Regions from separate parts of the Paracoccus seriniphilus genome, predicted to be linked through region 1. Evidence: riboswitches for the same ligand, from Rfam matches in the RefSeq annotation. Region 1 holds a riboswitch; each other region holds the start of a gene.
The links. Region 1 has a riboswitch for thiamine pyrophosphate ahead of thiC (phosphomethylpyrimidine synthase ThiC). Riboswitches for the same ligand answer to the same signal wherever they lie in the genome.

Region 1 (7,225 bases):
TCCTCGGCATAGCCCGGATATTGCAGGCGCAGCCCTTCCAGCGCGGTTTCCACCGCCTCGACCCGGCGGTTCAGCAGCTCATGCAGCAGCTCGGCGACCCGGCGACCGTGAATCCGGCGGATGCGATTGTCGATGAAGCCATGCAGATCCCGCATGATCAGGCGTTTGGCCAGCAAGGCCTCGAAACGGTCGGCCGTCATGCGCGCCATCGGTCCCGCAATATGCAGCCGGTTGTGAAGGAAAGCCACGAAGCGGAAGGTGCCGCCATATCGCAGGCTGCGCCGCGCGGCGCGTTGATAGCCGTTGCGCCCGCCCACCCGCGCACCTTCGATCAGGCGGTCGACATCGGACAAAATGCGCTCGGACAGTCGCGAACTGATCGCGCGTTCGCGAAAGCGGGTCAGAATGGCTTCGCGCTCATGCGCAGCCAGGGCGATCAGCCCCAGCGTAATGCGATCGCGATCGAGGATTTTCGTATTGTCATCGGATTCCGCCCGCGCCACGGCGAGATCCAATCGCTCGGCGAAACGCTTTGCTTCGGAGCGGACCGTTTCTCGTGTCAGCTCATAGCTTTCCGCCGTGGTAGCGACCTCTTCGCGCACGGTTTGCAGCGCGACGGCGATCACCTGATTGGACAGCGCCGCATCCAGCGGCGACAGCCGGTCCAGGCCCAGCCTGCCGATCACCCAGCGCAGGGTCGTCCCCTGCACCATCAGCGTGAACAGGGTGAATCCCGTGGCCAGAATACCGACCAGGCGCTTGGTCTCGACTGGAACGCTCTGGCTTTCGGTGACGGCCAGCGCCAGAGCCAGCGTCACCGCCCCGCGCAACCCGCCCCAAAGGATCGCCACGCGATAGGGGCGCTCGACCCGGGGGGACAACCGCATCAGTGTCAACAACGGCAACAGGCCGAACAGGATCAACGCACGGGCCACGAAAGCCGCAAGGATCACCACAAGGATCAGCGCATAGTCGCCGGGGCGGACCTCGCCCATCAGCCGCGGGATCAACAGCGCCGCCAGAATGAAGATCAGCGCCCCGGCCCAATGGGCCAACAGGTCCCATTCCTCGCGCAGATTGGTCCAGAAGGCAGGCGACAGATGTCCCGGCCCCGTCAGGTTCAGCGTCAGCCCCGCAGCGACCACCGCGATCACCCCCGAGGCACCGAACATCTGTTCGGCCCCGACATAGGCCAGATAGGGCACGGCCACGGATACCGACAGCTGCGCCAGCTCATAGCGGCTGAACCACTGCATCAGCAGCAACGCCATCCGGGCGACCAGCAGGCCCGTGATCACCCCGCCGCCAATCAGCATGGGGAACTGACTGAAAGCCTGAGAAAAGCTGGGGTCGGGCACCCCCAGCATCACAAAGCTCATGAACAGGCCGAACAGCGCGATGGCGGCGGCGTCGTTCAGCAGGCTTTCGCCTTCGATGATCCGGGACAGACGTCGTGGTGCCGACAAAGAGCGGAAAATCCCAACAACGGCCGAAGGATCGGTGGTCGAGACGATCGAACCGACCAGCAGGCAGACCACCAGCGGCAGATCGCTGACCCATGCCAGTGCATAGCCGATCATCAGCGTTGCCGCGACCACGGCCACCACGGCCAACGTCAGGATCGGCACCCAGTCATCGAACATCCGCCGGACATTCATCCCCAACGTTGCCTGAAACAGCAGGGTCGGCAGGAACACGTAAAGGAAGACATTCGAGCGGATCGGCAGCGCCAGTATCGCCTCGGCGACAGGATTCAGCGCATCGGTCAGATCGGTCCGCAGAAAGAATATCGCGCCGGCGCCAATCAGAATGCCCAGACATGCAAGGATCACGCTATAGGGCAGTGACAGCCGCGCAGCCAAGGGCTCGGCCGCCGCGATGACAAGAAACAGCAACGCCGTTATCGAAATCAGAAGCGCAATATCCATAGTATTGAGATAGCGGGAAAAACCGTCTCAGGGAATACAGAGGGTGACGGCTTTGCCACGCATTCTCGTGACCGGTGCAGCACAATCACAGGCAGATTGCGCCGCACCGGCCCTGGCGGGCCTAGCCCTCGACCGGCATATAGAGATCTCCGCCGTCGCGATATTTCTCGGCCATTTCTTCCATGCCCTTGGAGCGGGCCTCAGCACGGATGTCATGGCTGATCTTCATCGAGCAGAACTTCGGGCCGCACATGGAACAGAAATGCGCCACCTTGTGCGCCTCCTTGGGCAGGGTCTGATCGTGGAACGAGCGCGCCGTTTCCGGGTCGAGCGACAGGTTGAACTGGTCTTCCCAACGGAACTCGAAACGGGCCCGTGACAGGGCGTCATCGCGCAGTTTCGCCGCCGGATGACCCTTGGCCAGATCGGCCGCATGGGCGGCGATCTTATAGGTGATCACACCGGTTTTCACGTCGTCGCGGTCAGGCAGGCCCAGATGTTCCTTGGGGGTGACATAGCACAGCATCGCGGTGCCGAACCAACCGATCATCGCCGCACCGATGGCACTGGTGATATGGTCATAGCCCGGCGCGATATCGGTGGTCAGCGGCCCAAGCGTATAGAAAGGCGCCTCGCCGCAATGGGTCAGCTGCTTGTCCATGTTCTCCTTGATCTTGTGCATCGGCACATGACCCGGACCTTCGATCATCACCTGGCAATCCTTGGCCCAGGCGATCTGCGTCAGCTCTCCAAGGGTTTCCAGCTCGGCGAATTGGGCAGCGTCATTGGCGTCGGCAATCGAGCCAGGCCGCAACCCGTCACCCAGGCTGAAGCTGACATCATAGGCGCGCATGATGTCGCAGATTTCGTCGAAATGCTCGTAAAGGAAGCTCTCGCGGTGATGATGCAGGCACCATTTCGCCATGATCGAACCGCCACGGCTGACGATGCCGGTCACGCGTTCGGCGGTCAGATGGATGAAAGGCAGGCGCACGCCAGCGTGGATGGTGAAATAATCCACGCCCTGCTCGGCCTGTTCGATCAGCGTGTCGCGGAACACCTCCCAGGACAGATCCTCGGCCACGCCGCCGACCTTTTCCAGCGCCTGATACAGTGGCACCGTGCCGATCGGCACCGGGCTGTTGCGGATGATCCAGTCGCGGATGTTGTGGATATTGCGCCCGGTGGACAGATCCATGACGGTATCGGCCCCCCAACGCGTGGCCCAGACCATCTTTTCGACTTCCTCTTCCATCGAGGAGGTCACCGCCGAATTGCCGATATTGGCGTTGATCTTGACCAGGAAATTGCGGCCGATCGCCATGGGTTCGATTTCGGGGTGGTTGATATTGGCGGGAATGATCGCGCGCCCGCTGGCCACTTCCTGACGGACGAATTCCGGCGTCACATGGTCGGGAATGGATGCACCCCAGTCATGTCCGTCGCGCACCAGTTTCTCCTTGGCGGCACGCCGGCCCAGATTTTCTCGGATTGCGACGAACTCCATTTCCGGCGTCACGATACCGGCGCGGGCATAGGCCATCTGGCTGACCGCCTTGCCCTTCCTGGCGCGCAATGGCTGATTGCGAACCGGGAATTCAGGCGTCAGCCGGTCGCCCGAAACAAAGCCATTGTCCTCGGGCTTGACCTGCCGCCCCTCGTAGCGTTCGACATCACCGCGCGCCATGATCCAGCTTTCGCGCAGGCGCGGCAGCCCCCTGTTGATGTCGATCTGCGCCTCGGGATCGGAATAGGGACCGGAACTGTCATAGACGGTGACCGGCGGCTCCATGGCCGAAACATGCAGGTCGATCTCACGCATGGGCACGCGAATGTCGGGATGAAGCTCGCCTGCGTGCCAGACCTTGCGGGAGGCCGGCAAGGGGCCGGTGGTGATCTGCGGGATAGGTCTTTGATCGTTCATGCGCGTCTCCTCAAGCACAACTCGAAAAGACCCGAGATGATGTATGAGGCAGAAAGCGACCGGTAACGGCCATGATCGGCCGCAACGGCCCAAGGAACGCGATTCGTCCCTCGGTCTTCCTACGCCAGTCTCAACTGGGTCAGGTTCAAAGGGTCGCGTCACCGCAGGTTGCCCTGCCAATCAGCCTCTCAGTCCCTTCGGCGGGACTCCCCTGACAGGGCGCAAGATTTCCGAACTGCCGGCTATTGTCAACCATTGTCGAAGAATCGATCACTCCGGAAAGCACGCAGCGAACCTATCCCAAAGAACGTTTCCATTCAGGCCCGGACTGTCGTAAAGTTTATTCAATATATTTTTCAGATAGTGAGATTTTACCCGATGCCGACGAGTTTCAACGAGCAAGTCTGGACGCTTGATCCATACGCGCCTCCGCCTGAAGGAACGGTCCTGACCGTCAGCCTCGTCACGCTTACCGACGAAAATGACGATGATGAAATCCTCGGCAGCTCGGGTGACGAACTCAATGGTGAGCCGATCTCGAACAGTTTCCCCGGCGATACGGTGACAGTTCGTCTGGCTGATGGCAGCGAACAGACCATCACGGGAATCACCTTTGGAATGGCGGATGGCACTGCCTATTTCACGCCTACCGACGGCTCGATCCTGACGGATGCGACACTTGTCAGCACGACATTTGTCCTTGGCCAGGGTGGTGTCTCTCGCGACGATCTGGGGCCCGTATGTTTCACGCTTGGAACGCAGATGACCGGGGCGGATGGCTCTGCCGTTCTCATTGATGACCTGAAGGTCGGCGATCAGGTGATGACCACAACCAACGGGTATGAGACCGTCAAGACGATCCGCTGGATTGCGCGCCGCACGATCGATCGCGATGAACTGAAATCCAATCACAAGCTTTTCCCGGTGCGGATCACGGCCGGTGCCCTGGGCGAGGGATTGCCCCATCGCGATCTGGTCGTGTCGCGTCAGCATCGCATGCTTGTGCGTTCCAAGGTGGCCCAACGGATGTTCGGGCAGGACGAGGTTCTGATCTCTGCCGTGCGCCTGTGCCCCCTGCCCGGCGTCTATATCGATGATGCGGTCGAAAGCGTTACCTATGTCCACCTTCTGTTCGACGATCATGAGATCCTGATTGCCGAAGGCTGTGCCACGGAAAGCCTGTTTACCGGCCCCGCCGCCCTGCACGCGCTGGAGTTCGAGGCGCGCCAAGAGCTGTTCTCGATCTTTCCGGAACTGAAATCGCGCGTGCACGCGCCACAACCGGCCCGTATCATTCCCAAGGGTGCGCGGCAAAAGCAGCTGATCAACCGTCATGCAATGAACGACATTCCAATTCAGGCCGGACAGCCAGCCGCCTGATCCGCCACTGAACACATGTGAAAAGACGCGCGAAGGCAGTGCTTTCGCGCGTCTTTCGTGACGGGATCGGTTTCTTCGTCCCTTCGTTTCCACGTCGGCAAATGCCGTCATGTGTCAACGGTCACCACGGCTGGAAGGGTCGATCAGCCCGCTGGACGGGAAAACGGTCACGGTAATCAGCCGATCACCGTCAATGTCGCGACGCACCAGCTCCTTGCCGATCAGGACCGATTTAGCGGCAACCTGACGGGTAATCTCGGCCTTGGCCCTGACCGGGAAATCGGGGCGTTCATGCGCCTGGCGGGCCGCATTGGCGGGAAGGGCAGCACCCAGAACGGCAACGGCGGTCAGGATAGCGGAAAAACTCTTGAAGGTCATGATATTGGCTCCTTGTATCTGATGACGTGAACCGTGTTGGCTCTGACAGGCGATACGCAGGAACCCGGGATTATATTTCACCCCATACGTTTTCGTGATGGTCCCGCACGCCAGCGTGAAGGAACCGAAATGAAAAGGGGCACCTAACGGCGCCCCTTTCCACTGTCTTCGAAACGGCGATCAGCAGGAGTAGTACAGCTGATATTCGACCGGATGGGGCGTATGTTCGTATTCATACACTTCTTCCCATTTCAGGGCCATGTAGCCCTCCAGTTGGTCGCGCGTGAACACGTCGCCCGCCAGCAGGAAGTCCATGTCTTTTTCCAGCTCTTCCAGGGCTTCGCGCAGCGAACCGCAGACGGTCGGGATTTCGGCCAGTTCTTCGGGCGGCAGATCGTAAAGATCCTTGTCCGAAGCAGCACCCGGATCGATCTTGTTCTTGATGCCGTCAAGACCGGCCATCAGCAGTGCCGCAAAGCACAGATAGGGGTTGGCCGAGGGATCGGGGAAGCGGGCTTCGACACGCTTCGCCTTGGGCGATTCCGTCCACGGAATACGAACGCAACCCGAGCGGTTACGTGCCGAATAGGCGCGCAGAACAGGGGCTTCGAAACCCGGAATCAACCGCTTGTAGCTGTTGGTCGAAGGGTTCGTCAGGGCGTTCAGCGCCTTGGCATGCTTGAGGATGCCACCGATGAAATACAGGGCCTCCTGGCTGAGATCGGCATATTTGTCGCCTGCGAACAGCGGCTTGCCGTCTTTCCAGATCGACATGTTCACATGCATCCCCGAGCCGTTGTCGCCCTTCATGGGCTTGGGCATGAAGGTCGCGGTCTTGCCATAGGCAGCGGCCACATTGTGGATGACATATTTGTATTTCTGGATGTTGTCCGCCTGTTCGGTCAGCGAACCAAAGATCAGACCCAGCTCGTGCTGCGCACTGGCAACCTCGTGGTGGTGCTTGTCGACCTTCATGCCCATGCGTTTCATGGTCGTCAGCATTTCGCCACGGATGTCTTGGGAGGCGTCGATCGGGTTGACCGGGAAATAGCCGCCCTTGTGACCCGCACGATGGGCCTGGTTGCCCATTTCGTATTCGGTGTCCGTGTTCCAGGCCGCGTCCACAGCGTCGATCTGATAGGCGACCTTCTGCGGCGTGACGGAATAGCGCACATCGTCGAACAGGAAGAACTCGGCTTCCGGTCCGAAATAGGCGGCGTCACCGATGCCCGAGGACTTCAGATAGGCCTCGGCCTTGACGGCGGTGCCACGCGGGTCGCGGCTATAGGCTTCGCCCGTGTCGGGCTCGGCCACATTGCAATGCACGCAAAGCGTCTTTTCGGCATAGAACGGATCGACATAAACCGTCGAGGTATCCGGAACCAGTTTCATGTCCGACTGGTCAATGGATTTCCAGCCCGCGATCGAGCTGCCGTCGAACATGAAGCCTTCTTCGAAAAAGTCTTCATCGACCAGATCCACATCTATGGTCACATGCTGAAGCTTGCCCTTGGGGTCGGTGAAGCGAACGTCGACATATGCGATCTCTTCGTCCTTCATCAGCTTCAAGACGTCTTGGATTTCCATCTCTTCCCTTTCTTCAAAATTCTCGCCC
Region 2 (7,225 bases), 1.0 Mb from region 1:
CAGATTCAGATAGGCGGGGGAAATCCCGGCGGCGCGGGCAACATCGGCCTGTCGCATGGACAGCGACAGGCGCCTTTCCCGAATGCGGGTCCCCGTCAGGACATGTCTGGCGCTGCGCGATTTCATGCCCCTATTGAAACCCCGCCGCGCATCCGAGGCAAGCGGCTTGCGCCAGCCGCCCCCGATCAGAGCACGATGCCGTGGCGCCCGGCCAGATCGGTGAACAACTGCCAGGCCACACGGCCCGAGCGTCCGCCACGCGTGGCCTGCCATTCGATCGCCTCGGCACGCAGCGTCTCGTCGTCGATCTTCAGATCATAGGCATCGCAATAGCCGCGCACCATCGCCAGATATTCGTCCTGACTGCAGGGATGGAAGCCCAGCCACAGGCCGAAACGGTCCGACAGGGATACCTTTTCCTCGACCGCTTCACCGGGATGGATGGCCGAGGCGCGCTCATTGTCGATCATGTCGCGCGGCATCAGGTGACGCCGGTTCGAGGTCGCATAGAGAATCACATTCGACGGCCGGCCGCTGATGCCGCCATCCAGAACCGCTTTCAGCGATTTGTATTGCGTGTCGTCATGGCTGAAGGACAGGTCGTCGGAGAACAGCAGAAAGCGCTTGTCGGTCGCACGCCCCAGAATCGCCAGCAACCTGCCGACCGAACCCAGATCCTCGCGCGCGATCTCGACCAGCACCAAAGGCAGGCCCTGCGAGACAGCCTCGGCATGAACCGCCTTGACCAGCGAGGATTTCCCCATGCCGCGCGCGCCCCAGAGCAGGGCGTTATTGGCACCAAACCCCCGCGCGAATTGCAGGGTATTGGCCAGCAGCGTTTCCTTGGCGCGTTCAATGCCGACCAATTGCACCAGATCGACGCGTGATACCGTGTCCACCGGCACCAGCATGTCCGGGTCAGCGCGCCAGACATAGGCGGTCGCCTCGGTGAAGCTGGGGGCAGGCTGTGGGGCCGGAGCCAGTCGCTCCAGCGCCTCGGCAATCCGCGTCAACGCATCCGATGACATCCCCGTATCCTTCATGGCCCCGTCCTTCATTCCCCAGTGTCCTTCATTCCTCAGTGTCGTCCCACAGCCCCTGCGCGCGCAGTTCGGCTTCGCGCTTTTTCTCGATCCGGCGCACCAGATGGATCGAAATCTCGTAAAGCCCGAAGACGACCACGAACAGAACCACCTGCGAAATCACATCGGGCGGCGTCGCAAAGGCGGCCAGCACGAGAATCGCCACGACGGCATAACGACGCACCGAGGCAAGCCCTTCGGCAGACACCAGACCGGCCTTGCCCATCAAGGTCAGCAGGACCGGCAGCTGAAAGCTGAGTCCGAAGGCCAGGATGAACTTGGTGGTCAGCGACAGATATTCATCGACCGAACCCTGAAAGACGATGGCCGCCATCGGGTTGTCGCCGGCAGCGCCCGCCGTGCCGTCATCCGGCAGTGTCAGCGGCCCCTGCTGAAAGCCCAGGAAGAAATCATAGGCCATGGGCAGGATGATGTAATAGGCAAATGCCGCGCCCAGAAAGAACATGATCGGCGAGGCCAGAAGGAACGGCAGGAATGCCTGTTTCTCATTGCGATACAGGCCCGGCGCAACGAAGCGCCACATCTGATAAGCGATGACCGGAAAGGCCAGCGCGAAACCGCCCAACAGCGAAATGCGGATGGCGACAAAGAAACCTTCCTGCAATTTCAAAAGGATAAGGCCACATTCCTGTTCCCGCGCCTCAAGCGCGTGACAGATCGGCTGTGTCAGGAAATTGTAGATCGGGTTCCAGACCGTATAGCACAGGACCATTGCCACCATGAAGGCGATCATCGACCAGATGATGCGCGTGCGCAGTTCGGCCAGATGCTCGATCAGCGGGGCCGAGCTGTCGTCCAGATCATCGTCCTGTTCGGTTTTTGCCGTCACGTCAGTCGTCTTTCATGTCACTGCGCCGCACGGCATGAAGCTGCCGCGCCCCCGCAGGCTGGGTCGCTTCGGATGTGGCAGGGGCAGCCGGTGCTGGCGCAGAAGCGCCAGTCTTGCCCTCTTCCGGAGCCTTGGCCCCGGAGGGTCCGGTCCCGAGGCCCGGATCCGGCTTGGCCGTCTCTTTCGGGCCGGGAACCTTGGGATCCCATTTCTCGAAACGCTCTGCGGCGCGATCCAGCGCGTCCAGCCCCAATGCCTTTTTCGAAGTCAGCGATTTCATGTCGCGCAAGCTGCCCGCGGCCTCATCCAGCCCAGAACCCTTGGCGGCATCTTCCATCGCCGAGGTGAATTCGCGCGCCATTCCCCGCGCCTTGGCGGTAAAGCGCCCCAGCGAATGGAACAGATGCGGCAGATCCTTGGGACCGACCACGATCAGCGCCACAACGCCAATCACCAAAAGCTCGGTCCAGCCGATATCGAACATGATGTGCCGCGCCCCGTCCGAATCAGCTGCGGTCGGTGTTGTTCGGCGTCACGTCGCGCGCCTGTTCACCGGGCGTATCCGTGGTGTCCTCGACGGCTTTTTCGATCTCTTCCGAGCCGTCCTTGACGCCTTTCTTGAAGGCCGTGATACCCTTGCCCACTTCTCCCATGAGGGACGAAATCTTGCCACGTCCGAACAGGACCAGCACGACAACCGCGATCAGAAGAAGGCCGGGAAGGCCGATATTGTTCAGCATACGAAACTCCCTTGTCGGACGGATCCTCCGCCCGCGGGTCAGATTTAGGGCCTTGCAGGCAGGATTGCAAAGCCCGAATCGGTCACGATTGAGTTCGGGCGCATTCTATTTTCGGTTCCTGCGCTTGGCAGAGCATCCGACGCGGGCGATAAGGTGGCATGGACCTGTCGCTTTACATCACCGCATTCGTCACGCTGTTCGTGGTCATCGACCCGATCGGGCTGACCCCGATCTTCATTGCGCTGACCCCCGGAATGAATGCCGCGCAGCGCCGCCATATCGGCTTTCGCGCCGTGGTCATTGCCGCCGTGCTTCTGATGCTGTTCGGTGTTGCGGGCGAAGCGATCCTGTCTGCCGTCGGCATTTCGATCTCGGCCTTTCGTGTCGCAGGCGGCATGCTGCTGTTCCTGACCGCCCTCGACATGCTGTTCGAAAGGCGCACCGAACGTCGCGAGGGTCAGGGCAGCGCCGATCCCGAGGCGCAGGACCCTTCGGTCTTTCCGCTGGCCATGCCGCTGCTGGCCGGACCGGGCGCATTGGCCACGATGATTCTGCTGGGCGGACAGGACAGCGGCTGGCTGCATCTGTTGCTGATCAATCTGGTGATGCTGGCAGTGCTGCTGATCGCGATGGTGCTGTTTCACCTGTCCACCCCGCTGGCACGGGTTCTGGGGCGCACCGGTGTCATGGTCGTCACCCGTCTGCTGGGCATGTTGCTGGCCGCGCTTTCCGTCCAGTTCGTCTTTGACGGATTGAAGGGATCGGGGCTGTTCTGATGGCGACCGATGACGGCATGCGGCTGGCCTATTACATCGTGCTTCTGGTGGTGATCGGCGGCGCAGTGCTGTTCGAACTGTCTGGTCGCGGCAGCAAGGCGTTGCGGCAGTTGGGCCTGTGGGTCGTGATCTTTGCCGGCGCGTTCTTTGCCTCGGAACTGTGGATGAATGGCGGCCTGTCCGGTCAGCGACAGATGGTCACCAGTGGCGGGCGCATCGAGATCCCCGCCTCGCGGGACGGGCATTTTCACCTGACCGCGCAGCTGAATGGCGTCCCGGTCCGATTCATCGTCGATACCGGTGCCTCATCCATCGCCCTTGGCCCGGAAGACGCGCGACGCATCGGTATCGACACCGGAGATCTGGCCTATATCGGCACCGCCATGACCGCCAACGGTCAGGTCAAGACCGCGCCCGTGACCATCGACGAGCTGGCCATCGGCGATATCCTCGACCGCAATGTCCGGGCCTGGGTCATCGATGGTGATCTCGACGGCTCCTTGCTGGGCATGTCCTATCTGCGGACATTCGCCCGCGTCAGCTTTGAAAGCGATCTGCTGATTCTGCAGCGCTGAGGCTCTTGCCAGGCGCATCGCCCTGTCCTATCGTCGCGCCATTCCGTTGGGGTGCCCTGCTTGTCGGGGCTGAGAGGCCGCGTGCCAACCCATCGAACCTGATCCGGGCAATGCCGGCGTAGGGAACGGAGACAGAGTGGCCCCAGATCGCGCCACATCTCTTTGTCCCATGCCGCATCCCGAAAACGGAGGACGGCATGAAGGGCTCGGCAAGGTTACTGATCATCGCGGGATCCGACAGCGGCGGAGGCGCCGGGATTCAGGCCGATATCAAGACAGCTTCGGCACTGGGGGTCTATGCGGCGACCGCGATCACGGCCATCACCGCCCAGAACACCCAGGGCGTGCAGGCGGCGCAGGCGGTCTCACCCGAGATGGTTGCCCGGCAGATTCGCTCGGTTCTGGATGACATTGGCGCGGATGCGGTCAAAATCGGCATGCTGGGGTCGGCCCGGATCGTGCAGACCGTGGCGACCGAACTGCGCGATTTCGACGGCCCCGTGGTGCTGGACCCGGTCATGGTCGCAAAATCGGGCGACAGGTTGCTGGAATCCGACGCCATCTGCGCGCTGATCGGCCAGTTGCTGCCCCGCGCCACCCTGTTGACCCCCAATCTGCCCGAGGCCGCGCAACTGCTGGACCAGCCATCGGCCAGATCGGCCAACCAGATCTGCGAACAGGGTGCCGCGCTGAAGCGGCTGGGGGCGCGTGCGGTTCTGATGAAGGGCGGACATTCCCCAGATGCGGATTGTACCGACTGGCTGATCAGCGATGAACCGCCGCAGCATTTCACCTCGCCCCGGCTGGCCACATCCAACACCCATGGCACGGGCTGTTCGCTGTCTTCTGCGATCGCTGCGGGCCTGAGCAAGGGCGCATCGCTTGGCGAGGCCGTGCATGACGCCCATCACTGGCTGCATCGTGCAATTGCGCAGGCCGACGGGCTGCAGATCGGCAAGGGCCATGGCCCGGTGCATCATTTCCACGAGGTCTGGGCATGAAAAATCTTTTCACCGTTCTGGGCGCAGGGGTCGCGGGCCTCTGTGTGGCAACCGAACTGACCCGGCGCGGCGCCGCCGTGCAACTGGTCGATCCCGCCGGTCCGGCGGGACAGCATGCCTGTTCATGGTGGGCCGGCGGCATGCTGGCCCCCGATTGCGAAGGCGAAACCGCCGAGGAACCCGTCGTCCGGCTGGGCCGCGAGGCCGAGGGCTGGTGGCAGGCGGCAGGCGTTCCCGTCACCCGCCGCGGATCACTGGTGCTGGCACCGGGGCGCGACCGGGCCGAGCTGGACCGCTTTGCGCGGCGCACCGAAAACCATCGCTGGCTGGATCGCGACGAGTTGGGTCGGGCCGAACCCGCCCTTGCCCCGCGCTTTTCCCGCGCGCTGCATTTCTCGGCTGAATCACATATCTGCCCGCGTGACGCGCTGGACATCCTGACCCGCAGTCTGGCCAGCCAAGGGGTGCCCGTTCAGGCGGATGCACCGCGCGGGCAGATCATTGACTGTCGTGGGCTGGCCGCCGGGGACCGCCTGACCGACCTGCGCGGCGTGCGCGGGGAAATGGCGGTGTTGCGCGCGCCCGAGGTCCAGATATCGCGCCCCGTCAGATTGCTGCATCCGCGCCACCCGATTTACATCGTGCCGCGCGGCGATGGCGTCTACATGCTGGGCGCGACTCAGCTGGAAAGCGAGAATCGCGGCCCGGCGACGCTGCGCTCGGTCGTGGAACTGCTGAACACGGCCTACAGCCTGGACCCGGCCTTTGCCGAAGCCGCCGTGCTGGAACTGGGCGCCGATGCGCGCCCGGCATTCCCCGACAACCTGCCCCGCATCCGCCGTCATGAAGACAGGATCTTCGTGAACGGCCTGTTCCGCCACGGCTTCCTGCTTGCCCCCGCCATGGCGCGGATGGTGGCCGATCTGGTTCTTGAAGGCAAAATCCCCGAGGTGATGGATGAAGATCATGGTGAATGGCACCCCGCATGAGGTCGCCGCAACAACATTGGACGAGGCCTTGACCGAGCTTGGGTTTACCGATGCCCGCTTTGCCACGGCCGTGAATGAATCCTTCGTTCCAGCCGACCGGCGGGGCGATCAGCGACTGGAGGCCGGCGACCGGCTGGAAATCCTGTCGCCGATGCAAGGGGGCTAGGATGGTGCAATTCTATGACTGCGATCTGCCTTCGCGCCTGATGCTGGGCACGGCGCAATATCCCTCTCCGGCCGTATTGGCCGAGGCTTTTCGCCGCTCGGGTGCGGGGATTGCAACTGTCTCGCTGCGCCGCGAGGGCAGCGACAAGGGCGCCGCGCCCTTCTGGCAACTGGTCCGCAATCTCAACGTGCGCCTGCTGCCAAATACTGCCGGCTGCCACAGCGTCCGCGAGGCTGTCACCACCGCCCATATGGCGCGCGAGGTCTTTCAGACCGACTGGATCAAGCTGGAAGTGATCGGTCATCCCGACAGCCTGCAACCCGACCCTTTCGGGCTGGTCGAGGCTGCGCGCATCCTGACCGAAGACGGCTTCAAGGTCTTTCCCTATACCACCGAAGACGGCGTGCTGGCAGGTCGCCTGCTGGATGCCGGGTGCCGCGTCCTGATGCCCTGGGGGGCGCCCATCGGGACCGGGCTGGGTCTGAACAATGTCTATGGGCTGCGGATGCTGCGCGCACAATACCCCGATATCCCCATGGTGATCGACGCCGGTCTTGGCCTGCCCAGCCATGCGGCCAGCGCCATGGAAATGGGATTTGACGCGGTCCTGCTGAACACGGCCGTTGCCAAGGCCGGTGATCCGGCGGCCATGGCCGAGGGCTTTGCCCGCGCCATCGAAGCTGGTCGACTGGCCTTCGAGGCCGACCCGATCGAGCCGCGCGACATGGCCGCGCCCTCGACCCCGCTGATCGGCATGGCGGAACTGGCATGACCCTGGACCGTTTCTATCCGATCTTCGATCATCCCGACTGGCTGGAACTGGCGCTGCCTCTGGGTGTGCGACTGGTGCAGATGCGCATCAAGGATCTGTCGGCGGATGAAACCCGTGCACTGCTGGCCCGAAGTCTTGATCTGTGCCGTGCAGCCGGGGCCACCATGGTCATCAATGACCATTGGCAGCAGGCCATCGACCTTGGCTGTGAATGGGTCCATCTGGGACAGGAGGATCTGGACAGCGCCGATCTGCCCGCCATCCGCAGCCGTGG
Region 3 (7,225 bases), 1.2 Mb from region 1:
CAATAGGGAGCATGGGATGGCGACATTGGCAATCGGCGCAACTGGGTTGCAGGGATGGCGCATTCTTCAGGATCAGGCCGCGCGACATCTTGAAGTTCTGTCCCAAGATCCTGTTGTGCAACGTTCCACCCAAGAGTTCGAAAAGAACATCAGCTCGATCGATTCTGCAGCCGATCTGGTTCGGGACTACCAAATGCTTCACGTCGCCCTGCGGGCCTTTGGTCTGGACGACGACATAGGCAATAAGGCGTTCATTCAAAAGGTACTCGAATCCGATCTGCAGGATGAAAACTCCCTGGCCAACCGGCTCAGCGACAAACGCTACCTGCGCCTTGCCACCACCTTTGATTTTCAGGCTGGGGGCGCAGATGCAGACAGTATCATTGATACGGTGTCACGGGACTATTTGCAGCGCGAGTTCGAATACAGGGTGGGTGAAGCCGATGAGAATCTGCGTCTGGCGTTGAATGCTCAGCGCGAACTGCAGGGGATGTCAGGGCGTGAGTCGTCGGATCGCACCCTGTGGTACGAAGTCCTTGCAAATACGCCGTTGAAAACGGTCTTTGAAGGGGCCTTCGGCTTTGGTGACGGCTATGCGAATTTGTCGATCGACCGACAGTATGAAGAATTTACCAAGGCCGCCGAGCGGTTCCTGGGAAGCTCGTCCTTTTCCGATCTGACTACCGCAGATGGGATCGAGCGTCTGATCGACAGCTTTCTGCTCCGATCAGAGATGAACAACTCCTCGGCCCAGAACCGCTATAGCATCGCATTGACCTTGCTCTCGGGTACGGCCTGATCGCTTTGGCATGGTCGCCAAAGGTCGGAGCGACGCATGTACGTCGACATATTATCCCAGGTAAGCGCGCAGGCTTGGGGGCGGCGAGGCCAGAAGTTCTGCCGTCGGGGCGGGCTGATGTACGGTGCCATCATCGACCAAGACGGTGTGGGGGGCGAAGTTGCGGGCATCTGCCGGGTCATGTGTGACCATCAGCACAGTGGCCTGCGTTTCGGCGGCGATAGTGCTCAGCAACCGAAGCATCTCGGCTTTCAACGCGGGACCAAGGGCGGCGAAGGGTTCGTCCAGCAACAAGATGGGGCGGGCTCGCAGCAGGACCCGGGCAAGGGCGACCCGGCTTTGTTGACCGCCGGACAGATCAGCGGGGCGCCGTCGGGCCATGCCACCCAGCCCGACCTGTTCCATGACCTGTGTGACACGGCGCTTTTGAGATGCATCCAGCCGCAGATCGGGACGCAGGCCCAGCCCGATATTCTGTGCCACGCTCAGATGTGGAAAGAGATTCTGGTCCTGAAACAGAAAGGATACCGGTCTCTGACCGGGCGGCGTTTCGGTGATATCCTTGCCCCGCCACAGGACGTGCCCGGCATCCGGCGTCAGGAAGCCGCCGATCATCGAAAGCAGGGTGGATTTCCCTGATCCCGACGGGCCGATCACCGCAATGCGGGCACCCGGTTCGACCGTCAGATCGGCCATCAGCCGAAAGGATTCTCGCGTCAGGCGCAAGTCCAGCAATTCAAGCAAGGCGGCCTCCGCGGTCAAAAAGCCAGAACAGGGCAAAGCTGATGGCCATCAGCAACACCGCACATGCCGAAGCATCCGCCATGCGATAGGAATTCATCAGCTGGTACAGCTTCAATGGCAAGGTCGGCTGATCCGTCGCGAAAAGGGTGATCACACCCAGATCCCCCATTGCCAGCGCGGCTGCCAGCCCGGATGAAAAGCCAAGCGGGGCCGCCAGTCTTGGCAGGGTCAGCAGGCGCAGGCGCGCCATGCCGGTCATGTTCAGCGATTCGGCCAGCCGCCCGTAGTCGGCCCGCAATGTCTGTGCTGCGGGTATCAGTGCGCGCAGCCCGAATGGCAGCGCCATGACCGCGTTGATCAGAACCGTGACCGGCAGTGCAAGATCATCGGTCGAGAGATGGCCGCGCAACAGGATGAACAGCCCTGTTCCCAGCACCAGCGGCGAGGCGACCAGCGGCAACATGCCTGCGGCCTCCAGCCAGCTCTTGTTGCTCCGGGCAATCGTCAGTGCAAGGGTCAGGCATAGCCCCGCCGCGAGCAGAGCCGAAAGCAGGGCCATCACGATGGAACGCAGCGCGGCAGCCCAGACATCGGCGGGCAGGGCAGGGATTCGGGGAAGGCCCTGAACGGCCACCGCGCCGATGGGCCACAGCAGGAACAGCGTCGCCAGCGTGATTGCAATGGCATCCGCCAGGCGGTGAAAGCCGCGCGGAGCAGCCGGACCCCGATCAAGGTCCAGTCCCGCGCCAAAGGCAGCCGGTGCCACGATGTGGCGTGCCATCAGCAAGGCTGCAAGGCTCAGCGCGATCTGCACAAGTCCCAGCGCGGCCGCGCGCCCCAGATCGAAATCAAAACGGAACGCCTGGTAGATGGCCAGTTCAACCGTGGTGGCCGAAGGACCGCCCCCCAGCGCCAGCGCTACCGTGAAGGATGTCAGGCAGACCAGGAACACGGCCAGACAGACACCCGGCAGGACCGCGCGCAGCATCGGTCTTTCCAGATGGCGGCTCATGTCGGCGGGCGCAAAGCCAAGGCTTTCCGCCAGGCGGAAACGTTCGACCGGAATGCTCTGCCAGCCCTGCAGAATCAGGCGAACCGACAGGGGCAGATTGAAGAAGACATGGGCCAGGATCACCCCTTGCCAGCCATAGACAGAAAATTCGCCCAGGCCGATGGCACGCAGCGTCTCGTTGATTGCGCCAGTCCTGCCGAATACGGCGATCAGCCCCATGATCGCCACGATCACGGGCAGGATGAAAGGGGCCCCCAGCAGGGTGACAAGGGCCCTGCGTCCCGGAAAGCGCCGCCGAGCCAGCGCACGGGCCACCGGCACCGCCAGAATGGCGGACAGCGCCGCCGACAGGGCTGCCTGCCAGATCGTGAACCAGACGGCGCGCCAATCCCATATCTGCAGTGCCGACAGACCCCTGGCCTGCCATGCAACTGCGGCCAGCGTGCCCAGGATCAGCGCGGCCAGCCCCGAAGCGACCGCGATTCCCCCGGCATCGCGCCTTACCGCGAAAATGCCTGCAGCCATTCATCCAGCGCCGGTTTGCGCAGCTCTTCTGCCTCGTCTTCGCTATAGAAAAGGGTCTTTTCGGGGCGCGGAAGGTTGCGCATCACCTCGGGCCATGCGTCCTGATCCAGCTTGGCGGGCAGGGACCAGTTGGCCAGCGGAATGGTTTTCTGGAAATCGGGCGTCAGGATCCAGTCCATGAAGCTCTGAGCCAGTTCCGGCTGATCGGTCGAGGCAAGCTGCGCGGCCAGTTCGGCCATGAAGTAATGCCCTTCGGGAAAGATCGCGGCATGTTTGCTTTGATCGTCTTCGGCGGCAATATGATAGGCGGGCGATGTCGTGTAGGACAGAACCATATCGGCCTCGCCCTCGGTGAACATGCCATAGCTTTCCGACCAGCCCTTGGTCACGGTCAGCACCTTGGGCGCCAGCCTTTCCCAGGCCTGCGCGGCGTCGTCACCATAGATGGCCTTGACCCACAGCAGCAGTGCCAGCCCTGAAATCGAGGAACGTGGGTCCTGCAGGACGATCTTCAGGTCGTCAGGCGCTGCCAGCAGCTCTTCGAAGCTTGCGGGCGGGTTTTCAAGACGCGTGTCGTCATAAATGAAGGCGGTTTCACCCCAGTTATAGGGCAGAAAGATGTCATCCTGCCATGCGACGGGCAGAGACAGATTCGACACATCCTGACCATGCGGCGCAAACAGCCCCGAGGCACGCGCGCGGGCGGTGACGTCGGTGTTCAGGCCAAAGACGATATCGGCCTCGGTCTTCTCGCCCTCCATCAGGATGCGGGGCAGGATGTCGCCAGTGACGAATTTCAGATCGCATTCGCAGAAGGATTCGAAACCTTCCTCGATTTGCGGGCCGGGACCCCATTCGCTGGCGATGTAATCGCCGGCATAGACGGTCAGAACGGGCTTTTCCTGCGCGGCTGCTGACGTGGCGGTCAGCAGGGCAAGGGTCAGGACAGTCGGTTTCAACATCGCCGGGCCTCCTTTCAGGTTCTGATTGCGAAAGAAAGGACAGCGAAACCTTCCCTCCGCCGGCGCTAACCGGATCAGGTTCAACGGGTCCGCGAATCGCGTCTCAGCCCGGTGCCGGGCCCCCCGAGGTATGCGATGAACATAGTGCGGCGGATGAATGCTGCAAGGTGAAAGCGCGGTTTTCAAGCCGGGCGCAGACAGCTAGAACCGCCTCTAACCGCAGATGAAGGACCCCCATGAGCGATCAGCCCACCCCGATGATGGCGCAATATCTTGCGATCCGCGAGGCGAACCCCGGCGCGCTTCTGTTCTATCGTATGGGCGATTTCTACGAGATGTTCTTTGATGACGCAGTGCAGGCCGCCGCCGCGCTGGACATCGCCCTGACCAAGAGAGGCACGCATGGCGGACAGCCGATCCCGATGTGCGGCGTGCCGGTCCATGCGGCCGAAGGTTACCTGCTGACCCTGATCCGCAAGGGCTTTCGCGTTGCCATTGCGGAACAGATGGAAGACCCGGCCGAGGCCCGCAAGCGCGGCTCGAAATCGGTCGTGGCGCGCGATGTCGTGCGGTTGGTGACGCCGGGCACGCTGACCGAGGAAACCCTGCTGGAGGCGCGGCGTCACAACTTTCTGGCAGCCTTCGCGCAGATCCGCGAGGAAGGAGCGCTGGCATGGGTGGACATTTCGACCGGCGCATTTCAGGTCATGCCCTGTCCCCTGTCGCGCCTTGCGCCGGAACTGGCGCGGCTGGCACCGCGCGAATTGCTGGCGCTCGAGGGATCGGGGCTGGAAGATCTGGCGGCCGAATCCGACGCGCAACTGACCGATCTGCCTGCAGGCGCCTTTGACAGCACCGCCGGCGCGCGCAGGCTTTGTGCGCTTTACGGCGTGGAAACATTGGACGGCTTTGGCAGCTTTGAACGCGCCGAACTGTCGGCAATGGGTGCGATCGTCGACTACCTGGATATGACTCAAAAGGGCAAACTGCCGCTGATGCGCCCACCGGTCCGCGAATCCGCGGGAGGGGCGATGCAGATCGATGCGGCAACCCGGCGCAATCTGGAGCTGACGCAGGCCCTGTCCGGTGGCCGCGAAGGTTCGCTGCTGACGGCGATTGACCGCACGGTGACGGCAGCAGGTGGACGCTTGCTGGAGCGGCGCATCAGTGCGCCGTCGCGGGATCTGGCGCTGATACAGGCCCGGCAGGACGCCGTGGCGCAACTGGTCGAGGATCGGCGGCTGGCCACTGATCTGCGCGAGGCCCTTGGCCGCGTGCCCGATATGGACCGTGCGCTGTCACGTCTGGCGCTGGAGCGCGGCGGCCCGCGTGATCTGGCTGCGATCCGCGCTGGTCTGACGCAGGGGGCGCTGATTGCCGAAACGGTGGCACCGGATTCCGCGCAGATCCTGCGCGAGGCCGCCGCCGATCTGACCGGCCATGACGAACTGATCGATCTTCTGGATGATGCCTTGGTCGCCGAACCGCCGTTGCTGGCCCGCGACGGCGGCTTCGTTGCGCCGGGCTTTGACGAGGATCTGGACGAGACCCGGCGTCTGCGCGACGAAGGTCGCGCGGTGATTGCGGGAATGCAGGCGCAATATGCGGAACTCTCGGGGGTCAGCAGCCTCAAGATCAAGCATAACAACGTGCTGGGCTATTTCATCGAGACGACCGCCACCCATGCTGAAAAGATGCTGGCGCCGCCCTTGAATGAGACCTTCATCCATCGCCAGACCACGGCCAATCAGATCCGCTTTACCACCGTGGAACTGTCCGAGCTGGAAACACGCATCCTCAATGCCCGTGACCGCGCACTGGAGACCGAGCGAGAGATATTCGCCCGGCTGCGTTCGGCGGTGCTGGCGCAGGCGGGTCCGATCGGGACAGCGGCGCGGGCGCTGGCCGAGATCGACCTGACAGCCGCCTTTGCCGATATTGCCGCAGGTGAGGGCTGGACGCGTCCGCAGATGGATGACAGCCGTGCCTTTCAGATCGAGGGTGGCCGTCACCCTGTTGTCGAACGTGCGCTGAAGCGCAAATCGGAAAGCTTCGTGGCCAATGACTGCGACCTGACCAGCGGGGAAACACCTGCAATCTGGCTGCTGACCGGTCCGAACATGGCGGGTAAATCGACCTTCCTGCGCCAGAACGCCCTGATCGCGGTGCTGGCGCAGGCGGGCTCTTTCGTGCCGGCCCGGCGCGCGCATATCGGTCTGGTCAGCCAGCTGTTCAGCCGCGTGGGGGCCGCCGATGATCTGGCACGGGGGCGGTCGACCTTCATGGTCGAGATGGTGGAAACCGCGGCGATCCTGAATCAGGCCGATGATCATGCTCTGGTGATTCTGGATGAAATCGGGCGCGGCACGGCGACCTGGGATGGCCTGTCCATTGCCTGGGCGGTGATGGAGCATCTGCACGCCGCCAATCGTTGTCGCGCCCTGTTTGCCACCCATTACCACGAGATGACGGCCCTTTCCGCGCGTCTGGACGGGGTTGAAAATGCGACTGTGGCCGTGCGCGAATGGGAAGGCGATGTGATCTTCCTGCACGAGGTGCGCAAGGGCGCGGCAGATCGCAGTTATGGGGTGCAGGTGGCGCGGCTGGCCGGGCTGCCCGCTTCGGTGGTCGAGCGCGCGCGCGAAGTTCTGGATGCGCTGGAATCTGGTGAACGCCAGGGGGCCTCGCGCCCGGCAGCCCTGATCGATGATCTGCCGCTGTTTCGCGCCGCGCCCCCTGTGGCCCAGCCCGCCAAAAGTCAGGCCAGCCCTCTGGACGCGCGGTTGAAAGACGTGCATCCCGATGCAATGTCCCCGCGCGAGGCGCTGGAACTGATCTATGAACTCAAATCCCTGTCCGGAGATACCGCATGAGCTATAACACTTTCGGTCGCGAATTCCGGTTCACCACCTGGGGAGAAAGCCACGGTCCTGCGCTTGGCGCGACCGTCGATGGGACACCGCCCGGCGTGCCGCTGAGCGAAGAGTTCATCCAGCAGTTCCTGGACCGTCGGCGCCCCGGCACGTCGAAACACACGACCCAGCGCAAGGAACCCGATCAGGTGCGCATCCTGTCGGGCGTGTTCGAGGGTCGCACCACCGGCACGCCGATCCAGCTGATGATTGAAAACACCGACCAGCGCTCCAAGGATTACGGCGAGATCGCGACCAGCTTTCGCCCCGG
Region 4 (7,225 bases), on a different replicon from region 1:
TCGGAATAGGGCAGAATCTCGACATCCAGCCCGGCGTCTTCGTAGAATCCACGATCCTGCGCGACGACAAGGCCGATATGATTGGTGTTCAGCGTCCAGTCCAACGCGATGGTCACCGGCGTTTCGGCCAGGGCCGACAGGGGCGCGATCAGGGTCGCGGCAAATATAAGAGGGCGGATCAAGTCGTGGTCTCCTTCAGCAGCAGGGATTTCAATCGGTCACGCAGGGGCGCAAGCGTTGCTTCGTCGCGTTGGTCGCGCGGGGTGGTTACCGGGATATCGGCAATGATGCGGCCGGGACCGGATGACATGACGATGATCCGGTCTGCCAGCGTCGCGGCCTCATGCAGATCATGCGTGACCAGCAGAACTCCGCGCGGGCGTTCGTGCAATCTTTGCAGCAGCCAGTCCTGCATGCGCAGGCGGGTCACGGCGTCCAGCGCCGAGAACGGCTCGTCCAGCAGGATGAAGCGGCCTTCCTGAACGACGGTGCGCAGGAAGGCTGCGCGTTGGCGCATTCCGCCGGACAACTGAGCGGGGAACATCTGCTCGCAGCCTTCCAGACCGAAGGTTGCAAAAAGCGGGGCCACTTGCTGGCGGGCATGATCGCGCGAAAGTCCGGCAATTTCCAGCCCGATGGCCGCATTCTGGATGATGGTCAGCCATGGAAACAGCGCATCGCTTTGCGGTTGATAGCACAGGGCCGGATGCGGGCGTGTCACGGGGACGCCATCCAGAAGCAACTGTCCACTTTCCTGCATGGCATCGGGCAGGATGCCGGCCAGCCATTTCAGCACCGAGGTCTTGCCGCAGCCCGAGGGGCCGATCAGCGCGGTCATGGTCCCGTCGGCCAGCGAAAGCGACAGCTCTGACAGCAATTCGCGTTCTCTGGTGCGGATCGACAGCTTGCGGATCTCAAGCATGGCTGCGGGCCTCTGGCCCCTTGGCGGTCAGCCGGTCTATCAGCCGCAGCACGCCCAGCAGGGTCAGGGTCAGGCAGGCCGATACGACCACTGCGGCCAACACCAGATCGGCCCGGAAATTGTTCTTGGCCGACAGGATATAGATGCCCAGCCCGCGCCGTGCCCCGGCATATTCGGCAAAGATCGTCGCGACGATCGCATAGGTGGCCGAAATCCGCAGGCCCGCCAGAAATGCCGCACGCGCCGAGGGAAGCGTGGCGCGGCGAAATACGCTCCAGCGGCCCGCGCCCATAGACCCCAGCAATTCACGGAAAGCAGGCGGGGTTTGACGATAGCCCGACAACAGGCTGAGCAGCATCGGAAAGAAAGTGACAAGGATCACCAGCAGGACCTTGGGCAGCAGGCCAAAGCCGAACCACAGGATCATCAGCGGCGCCAGCGCGACCAGCGGCACGGTCTGGCTGGCCACGAACAGCGGCATCAGCCCTCGTTCGGCCCAGCCATTGAAATGCAGCAGCACCGAGGTGACAAAGGCAAAGCCCACCGACAGCGAAAAACCCAGCGTCGCCACCGCCAGCGTCACACCGGCATGCATGCCGATCTCGGCGCGGTTCTGCATCAGCGCCCGGAATACCCCGGAAGGCGGCGGCAGGATCAGCGGCGAGACATCCGCCATGTGGCAATAGACCTCCCATCCCGCCAGCAGCAGGACGGCAAGGATCAAGGTCGGCAGGACGCGGGTCAGCATGAGGCTTTCCTTGCGCTGCAGCCTCAATCTTTGCTGGGGCTGTTGGCCGAGGCGGTCAGATCGATGGTCACATGTCCCTCGGCTGGACCAAAGCGCAGGAATGCCTGCCGCAGCGTTTCGAAGACCGCGCCGGCATCGCCGCGCAGGCGGGTGCAGAAGTTCTTGGAACGCAGGAAGGTGCCCGAGGATTTCAGGAACTCGATGCAGCCGTAGATTTCGTCCATATGCCGATCCTGGCCCAGCACATACAGGGAAAACTGCACATCGATCTGCACGCCCATATCCGGGGCTTCAGCCACGGCCTCTTGTGCCTGAAGCTGTCGCTGCGCCAGCGGTGTATTCTGGGCTATGGCCAGAATGTCGCAACGGCAGGATGGATCATCGGGTTCACCGGGGCAGCCGCGCGACAGGGTGACATGCATGGTCGAATGGGCAGGATTGCGTGCCGTCGTCGCGAACAGGTCGCGGATCGCATCAATCAGCGGACCGGGCGCGCCGACCATCAGCGTGGACATGTCATCAGTCTCGATGCGCAGATCGTCACGATAGGGGTCCAGGGCCTTCAGCCCGGACATGATGACCTGAACGAAATCCGAGGTCATCGGATAAAGAGACACTTGTGCGCCAATGAACATGCGATCCTCGCTCCGCCGGCATTACCCGGATCAGCTGTGAAGGGTTCGCGCTGCAATGCGCATCTCAGCCCCGCTGTGAGCACCCCCGTTTATGGCGCGCAACATCGGGCAATGGCATGCTGCTGTCAAGCGTCCGGGCGGCGTCGAAACGCGAAGCCGTGCCGAAATGGCGATCCCGGCAAATATTGCGAGATTGCGCGGCGCAGCGATGGCGGTTTCCGCTCTTCCTGCAGATAGGGCAATATCCTGAATATTGCGGCGCTGGCGTCGCGCATCAACTTGATCTGCTCTTTCTCGGTCGGAAAGGGATCCTTGGCACCTTCGCTCAGATCGGACAGATCGAACAGCGCCTCCAGATCGGGTCGGAACCGGCGTCGCAGGGCTTCGATCTGATCGGCGTGCTGCGACACGATCCAGCGGCGTCTGTCCAGATGATAGACATCGCGCGATCTGGAAATTCCTGCCGGCGCCAGTTTCTGGGCCGCGCTCGTGATCGCCGGAGCGGTCAGCTGCAGTTGTCGGACGGCCAGCCCGGACATCTGGCTGAAGGCCAGCGAAAAGGAAGTATTGGCGGGCTCGGCCGGCGTGATCAGATCGGCGGTTTCGGTGATGCCAAGGACATTGAGAAAGTCATCAACAGCATTGCCATTCAGCAGGTGACAAGGGTCATAGGGGCGCAGGATGATGCTCTGCTCTCCGAAACTGTCCGCATATTCGTCGATGATCTGGCTGTGCAGCAGCCTGGCGTGATGCTGACGCAGAAATTGTCGGGCCGTGGATGTTGTGGCATCGGCCTTGACCCGCTGTTTGAACAGGCTCTCGACGTAAAGATCGGGGCGTCTGAGATAGACCACGATCCTGGTTTGATCCTGCAAGGGTTCGGGCAGGATGTCATGCAGGCGTGTCGCCACGCCGGGCTGAGAGAGCAATTCGCCGCTGAGGATGGCATCGCGACACCGGGATCGTGCCAGTTCCCTGTGCAGTTCGCGGCCGAAACGCGCGCCATCCCCCGACAGCAGCATGGCCGCCACCGGATTGTGGTGGATGCGCATGTCAGCCGGCTTCTGGCGGCCCGCATGCAGATAGCGCAGCGAGTGCTTTTCCAGAAACGGCGCATTCATATTCAGAACGTGCTGAATGGAGGATGATCCGGTCTTCTGGGTGCCGATATGGATGTATAACATTCCTGATCAAGACTCTGAATTGCGTCCGGTTCCAGTCGTGGCCGATCTGCCCGATGGCGGCTGTGGCCGTTTTGCAAGGTGCGGCCTTGCCGCTCTGCAGGCAAGCGGGTTTCCCCGTGGTTGCGATCTATGAGCCAAGCAAGCCCTGCGCCAACAGCTTCGCACTGCTGACGGCCTTTTCCCGATGCAGAGGCCAGGTCTGGGTCAGACCTTCCACGATCAGCAACAGGGCCACTTCCCGACCTTCCAGCCCGGTTGCGGCTGCGGCACGCGCAGCGACCTCGGATTTGTGGCGCTCCAGCAGGTCGCGCAATCTTGCGTCGCCGGGGGCGGCAGCAACGGCGGCGTGAAACAGGCAGCCGTGCGAGGCCTCGGCGATCATCCAACCGCCGACCCGATCCATCAGGTCCAGCACGGCCCGGCGCGGATCCCGAGGCAGATCATCAAGGACATGCGCCAGATAGCGCCGGTGCCGATACTCCAGCGCGGCATAGACCATGTCGCTGCGCGAGGGGGTGTATTTGTACAGCGTGCGCAGGCTGACCCCGGCGGCATCGCGCAAATCCTCGACGCTTGGTTGTGCAAAGCCACCCGTGGCGAATGCGCGCTCAAGCCCGGCTGAAATTCTGGTCATCATATCGCTCATGCTTGACCATGTAGAATGTTTGCTCTACCCGAGCAAGTAGAGCAAACATTCTACCAAGACGAGGTGATCGCGATGACTGTTCCCGAAACCATGAAGGGCGTGGTTCTGACCGGCCATGGCGGTCTGGACAAGCTGCAGTGGCGCGAGGATCTGCCGGTGCCCCAGCCCGCAGCGGATGAAGTCTTGCTGCGTGTGGGCGCGGCGGCGCTGAACAATACCGACGTGAACACGCGGACCGGCTGGTATTCCAGGAGCGTGCGCGGCGATACGGCCTCGGGTGCCAGCGAAGGCTATGGCGGGGCGACCGAGGCCGATGGCGCATGGTCGGGCGCCGCGTTGAAATTTCCCCGCGTCCAGGGTGCTGATTGCTGCGGAGAGATCGTCGCGACAGGGGCCGATGTCCCGCCGTCGCGTATTGGCGAGCGGGTGCTGCTGCGGGCGATGTATGCCACCGGTCCGGGGCGGGGTGATGGTCTGGACTTCGAGACCCTGGGTTCGGAATGTGACGGCGGATTTGCCGAATATGTCACCATGCCGGCGCGCCACGCGATCGCGGTGAAATCGGACCTGTCGGACGCCGAACTGGCGACTTTTCCCTGCGCCTTTTCCACCGCCGAGGGCATGATCCAGCGCGCTGCTCTGGGGGCCGAGCGTGTGCTGATCACCGGGGCTTCGGGCGGGGTCGGCTCGGCCGCGATCCAGTTGGCCAAAAGACGCGGGGCGCATGTCACCGCGCTGACAGTGCCGCAAAAGGCGGGGGCGTTGCTGGAACTGGGGGCCGATGAAACCCTGGACCGCGACGGGCCGTTTCCCGCGCAGGAATTCGACATGGTCATCGACCTCGTTGGCGGCGCACGCTGGGGCGAGCTGATAGATACACTGCGGGCCGGTGGCCGCTATGTCACCGCCGGAGCGATTGCAGGTCCGATCGTCGAACTGGATCTGCGCACCCTCTATCTGCGTGACCTGTCGCTGTTTGGCAGCACCTTCCAGCCCGACAATATCTTCACCGATCTTGTCAGCTATATCGAAGCTGGTGAGATCCGCCCGGTTGTCGCCGCCAGCTATCCCTTGCGCGATCTGCGCAGCGCACAAGAGGCGTTCCTGTCAAAGGCGCATATCGGCAAGATCGCGATTCAGGTGCGCGACTGATCCGCATTCCGGCCCCTGCATCAAAGATGCGGGGGCCTGTCATGCTCAGTCCAGAAACCATTTCGCGGCATTGCGATAGCTGATGTCGCGCACCAGATCGTTCAGCGCCGTCTGGTCACCGGGCAGCAGGCCGTCCTTGTGCCATTGACCTATCATCCGGCACAGCAGTCGCCGGAAATATTCATGCCGTGTGAAGGACAGGAACGAGCGGCTGTCGGTCAGCATTCCAAGGAAGGTAGAAATCAGCCCCATTTGCGCCAGATCGTTCATCTGGCGCTGCATGCCGTCCAACTGGTCATTGAACCACCAGGCGGTTCCGGCCTGAATCTTGCCGGGGCGACTGCCATCCTGAAAATTCCCGGCAGTGGTGGCCAGAATCGCGTTATGAGCCGGGTTCACCGAATACAGCACCATCGCGGGCAGCTCGTCGCTGCGATCCAGCCGGTCCAGCAAGGCGTTCAAGGGCGCGGCAATGGCAAAATCATTCATGGAATCGGTGCCGGCATCGCGCCCGATCCGTTCCAGCAGGCGGCTGCTGTTATTGCGCAGCGGACCGATATGCAGCTGCATGACGATGCCGCGTGCCGCATAGGCCCGCCCCAAGGTCACGAAAAGCGCCGCGCGCAGGGCTGCTGCATCGGCGCTGTCCAGAACCTCTCCGTCAAGACGGCGGCGCAGCACGTCGTCCAGCTGGCTGGACGGATATTCGGCCCCGCAATCAAGCAGTTCGATGCCGTGATCGGCCGCCCGACAGCCATGCGCGACGAAATGGTCCAGACGCTGCAACAGCGCCTCGGCCAGACCATCGAAATCGCGGATTTCGCTTCCGGTCAGGGTTGCCAGGGCCTGAATATAGGGCACGAACCCCGCGGCCTCGATCTGGAAGACCCGATCGGGTCGGAAACTGGGTGCGACGACAAGCTCGGGATCGCCCTGCAATTTCTTGTGGTGGGCCAGATCGTCCAGCGGGTCATCGGTCGTGCCCAGGAATTTCACATTCATCTGGCGCAACAATCCGCGCGCGCCGAATTCCTTGCCGGGCAGCATCGCATTCACATGGTCCCAGACCTGATCTGCCGTGTCGGGGGACAGAACCGTGCCCTCCAGACCGAAATAGCGCCAAAGCTCCAGATGCGACCAATGGTGCACGGGGTTCATCACCAATCGGGGCATGGCCTCGGCAAAGGCATCGAATTTCTCGCGATCCGTGGCCGGAGCGGTGATCCGATCTTCGGGAATGCCCGCCCACCGCATGACGCGCCACTTGTAGTGGTCATGGCCCAACCAAAGCTGTCCCAGGTTGTCCCAATGCCGGTCTTCGGCGATTTCGGCCGGGGGCAGGTGGTTGTGGTAATCGACGATCGGCAGATCGGCCGCGACCTCATGATACAGGCGCTGCGCCTCGGGGGTGTCCAGCAGAAAGTCCGGGCCAAGGAATGTTGTCATGGGTTACTCGCAGGTTTGCGCGATGGCGTTGCTGATGTTGCCCTGACTCAGGACCGCATAGGCGGCGGCGACCGGGCGGGCGAAGCGGGGATCATTGGCCAGTTCGGCGGGGAAGACCTGTGACAACGCAAGCATGGCGGCGACGAATTCGGAACCATCAGCGTGGTCCTGAACGATCTGGCGCAACTCGCGCTCCAGCGGATCGGGCAGGGGATCCCCTGCCTCGACCGTCACACGGACATGGCGCAGCCATGCGGCGATCCCCAGAAATGTCAGCGGGCAGCCCTCGTCTGCAGCAAGATGCTGCGCGGCGGGAGCGATCAGCCTCTGGGGCAGTTTCGCACTGCTGTCGGTGGCAATCTGGCGGGTCTGATGATGCAGGCGCGAATTGCCGAAACGGGCGATCAGGTCATCGGCATATCCGGACAGATCGATCCCCGCCACCGGGCGCAGGGTGGGGGCTTGTTCCCCGACCATCAGCCTGCGTGCGGC

Region 2: linked by a shared signal. The riboswitch ahead of thiD (bifunctional hydroxymethylpyrimidine kinase/phosphomethylpyrimidine kinase) and the one ahead of thiC (phosphomethylpyrimidine synthase ThiC) in region 1 are both predicted to bind thiamine pyrophosphate.
Region 3: linked by a shared signal. The riboswitch ahead of JHW44_RS13390 (thiamine ABC transporter substrate-binding protein) and the one ahead of thiC (phosphomethylpyrimidine synthase ThiC) in region 1 are both predicted to bind thiamine pyrophosphate.
Region 4: linked by a shared signal. The riboswitch ahead of JHW44_RS19090 (YkoF family thiamine/hydroxymethylpyrimidine-binding protein) and the one ahead of thiC (phosphomethylpyrimidine synthase ThiC) in region 1 are both predicted to bind thiamine pyrophosphate.

Annotation. Positions count from the first base shown of each region.
Region 1 is NZ_CP067129.1:1,149,190-1,156,414, reverse strand. Features, by position in the region: gene JHW44_RS05705 (cation:proton antiporter) at 1-1,928, opposite strand, end outside; gene thiC (phosphomethylpyrimidine synthase ThiC) at 2,050-3,852, opposite strand; TPP riboswitch at 3,952-4,075, opposite strand; gene JHW44_RS05695 (Hint domain-containing protein) at 4,231-5,232, shown strand; gene JHW44_RS05690 (hypothetical protein) at 5,347-5,610, opposite strand; gene glnA (type I glutamate--ammonia ligase) at 5,791-7,197, opposite strand.
Region 2 is NZ_CP067129.1:2,173,575-2,180,799, forward strand. Features, by position in the region: gene JHW44_RS10620 (short-chain fatty acyl-CoA regulator family protein) at 1-126, opposite strand, end outside; gene JHW44_RS10625 (ATP-binding protein) at 186-1,028, opposite strand; gene tatC (twin-arginine translocase subunit TatC) at 1,072-1,932, opposite strand; gene tatB (Sec-independent protein translocase protein TatB) at 1,934-2,416, opposite strand; gene JHW44_RS10640 (twin-arginine translocase TatA/TatE family subunit) at 2,439-2,672, opposite strand; gene JHW44_RS10645 (MarC family protein) at 2,831-3,448, shown strand; gene JHW44_RS10650 (retropepsin-like aspartic protease family protein) at 3,448-4,023, shown strand; TPP riboswitch at 4,061-4,165, shown strand; gene thiD (bifunctional hydroxymethylpyrimidine kinase/phosphomethylpyrimidine kinase) at 4,221-5,024, shown strand; gene JHW44_RS10660 (FAD-dependent oxidoreductase) at 5,021-6,013, shown strand; gene thiS (sulfur carrier protein ThiS) at 5,991-6,179, shown strand; gene JHW44_RS10670 (thiazole synthase) at 6,181-6,951, shown strand; gene JHW44_RS10675 (thiamine phosphate synthase) at 6,948-7,225, shown strand, end outside.
Region 3 is NZ_CP067129.1:2,733,083-2,740,307, reverse strand. Features, by position in the region: gene flbT (flagellar biosynthesis repressor FlbT) at 1-6, shown strand, start outside; gene JHW44_RS13405 (DUF1217 domain-containing protein) at 17-799, shown strand; gene thiQ (thiamine ABC transporter ATP-binding protein) at 851-1,543, opposite strand; gene JHW44_RS13395 (ABC transporter permease family protein) at 1,536-3,080, opposite strand; gene JHW44_RS13390 (thiamine ABC transporter substrate-binding protein) at 3,056-4,042, opposite strand; TPP riboswitch at 4,077-4,178, opposite strand; gene mutS (DNA mismatch repair protein MutS) at 4,279-6,915, shown strand; gene aroC (chorismate synthase) at 6,912-7,225, shown strand, end outside.
Region 4 is NZ_CP067132.1:131,080-138,304, reverse strand. Features, by position in the region: gene JHW44_RS19105 (ABC transporter substrate-binding protein) at 1-182, opposite strand, end outside; gene JHW44_RS19100 (ABC transporter ATP-binding protein) at 179-922, opposite strand; gene JHW44_RS19095 (ABC transporter permease) at 915-1,670, opposite strand; gene JHW44_RS19090 (YkoF family thiamine/hydroxymethylpyrimidine-binding protein) at 1,694-2,305, opposite strand; TPP riboswitch at 2,296-2,402, opposite strand; gene JHW44_RS19085 (hypothetical protein) at 2,431-3,489, opposite strand; gene JHW44_RS19080 (TetR/AcrR family transcriptional regulator) at 3,617-4,135, opposite strand; gene JHW44_RS19075 (alcohol dehydrogenase family protein) at 4,208-5,287, shown strand; gene uxaC (glucuronate isomerase) at 5,333-6,733, opposite strand; gene JHW44_RS19065 (mannitol dehydrogenase family protein) at 6,737-7,225, opposite strand, start outside.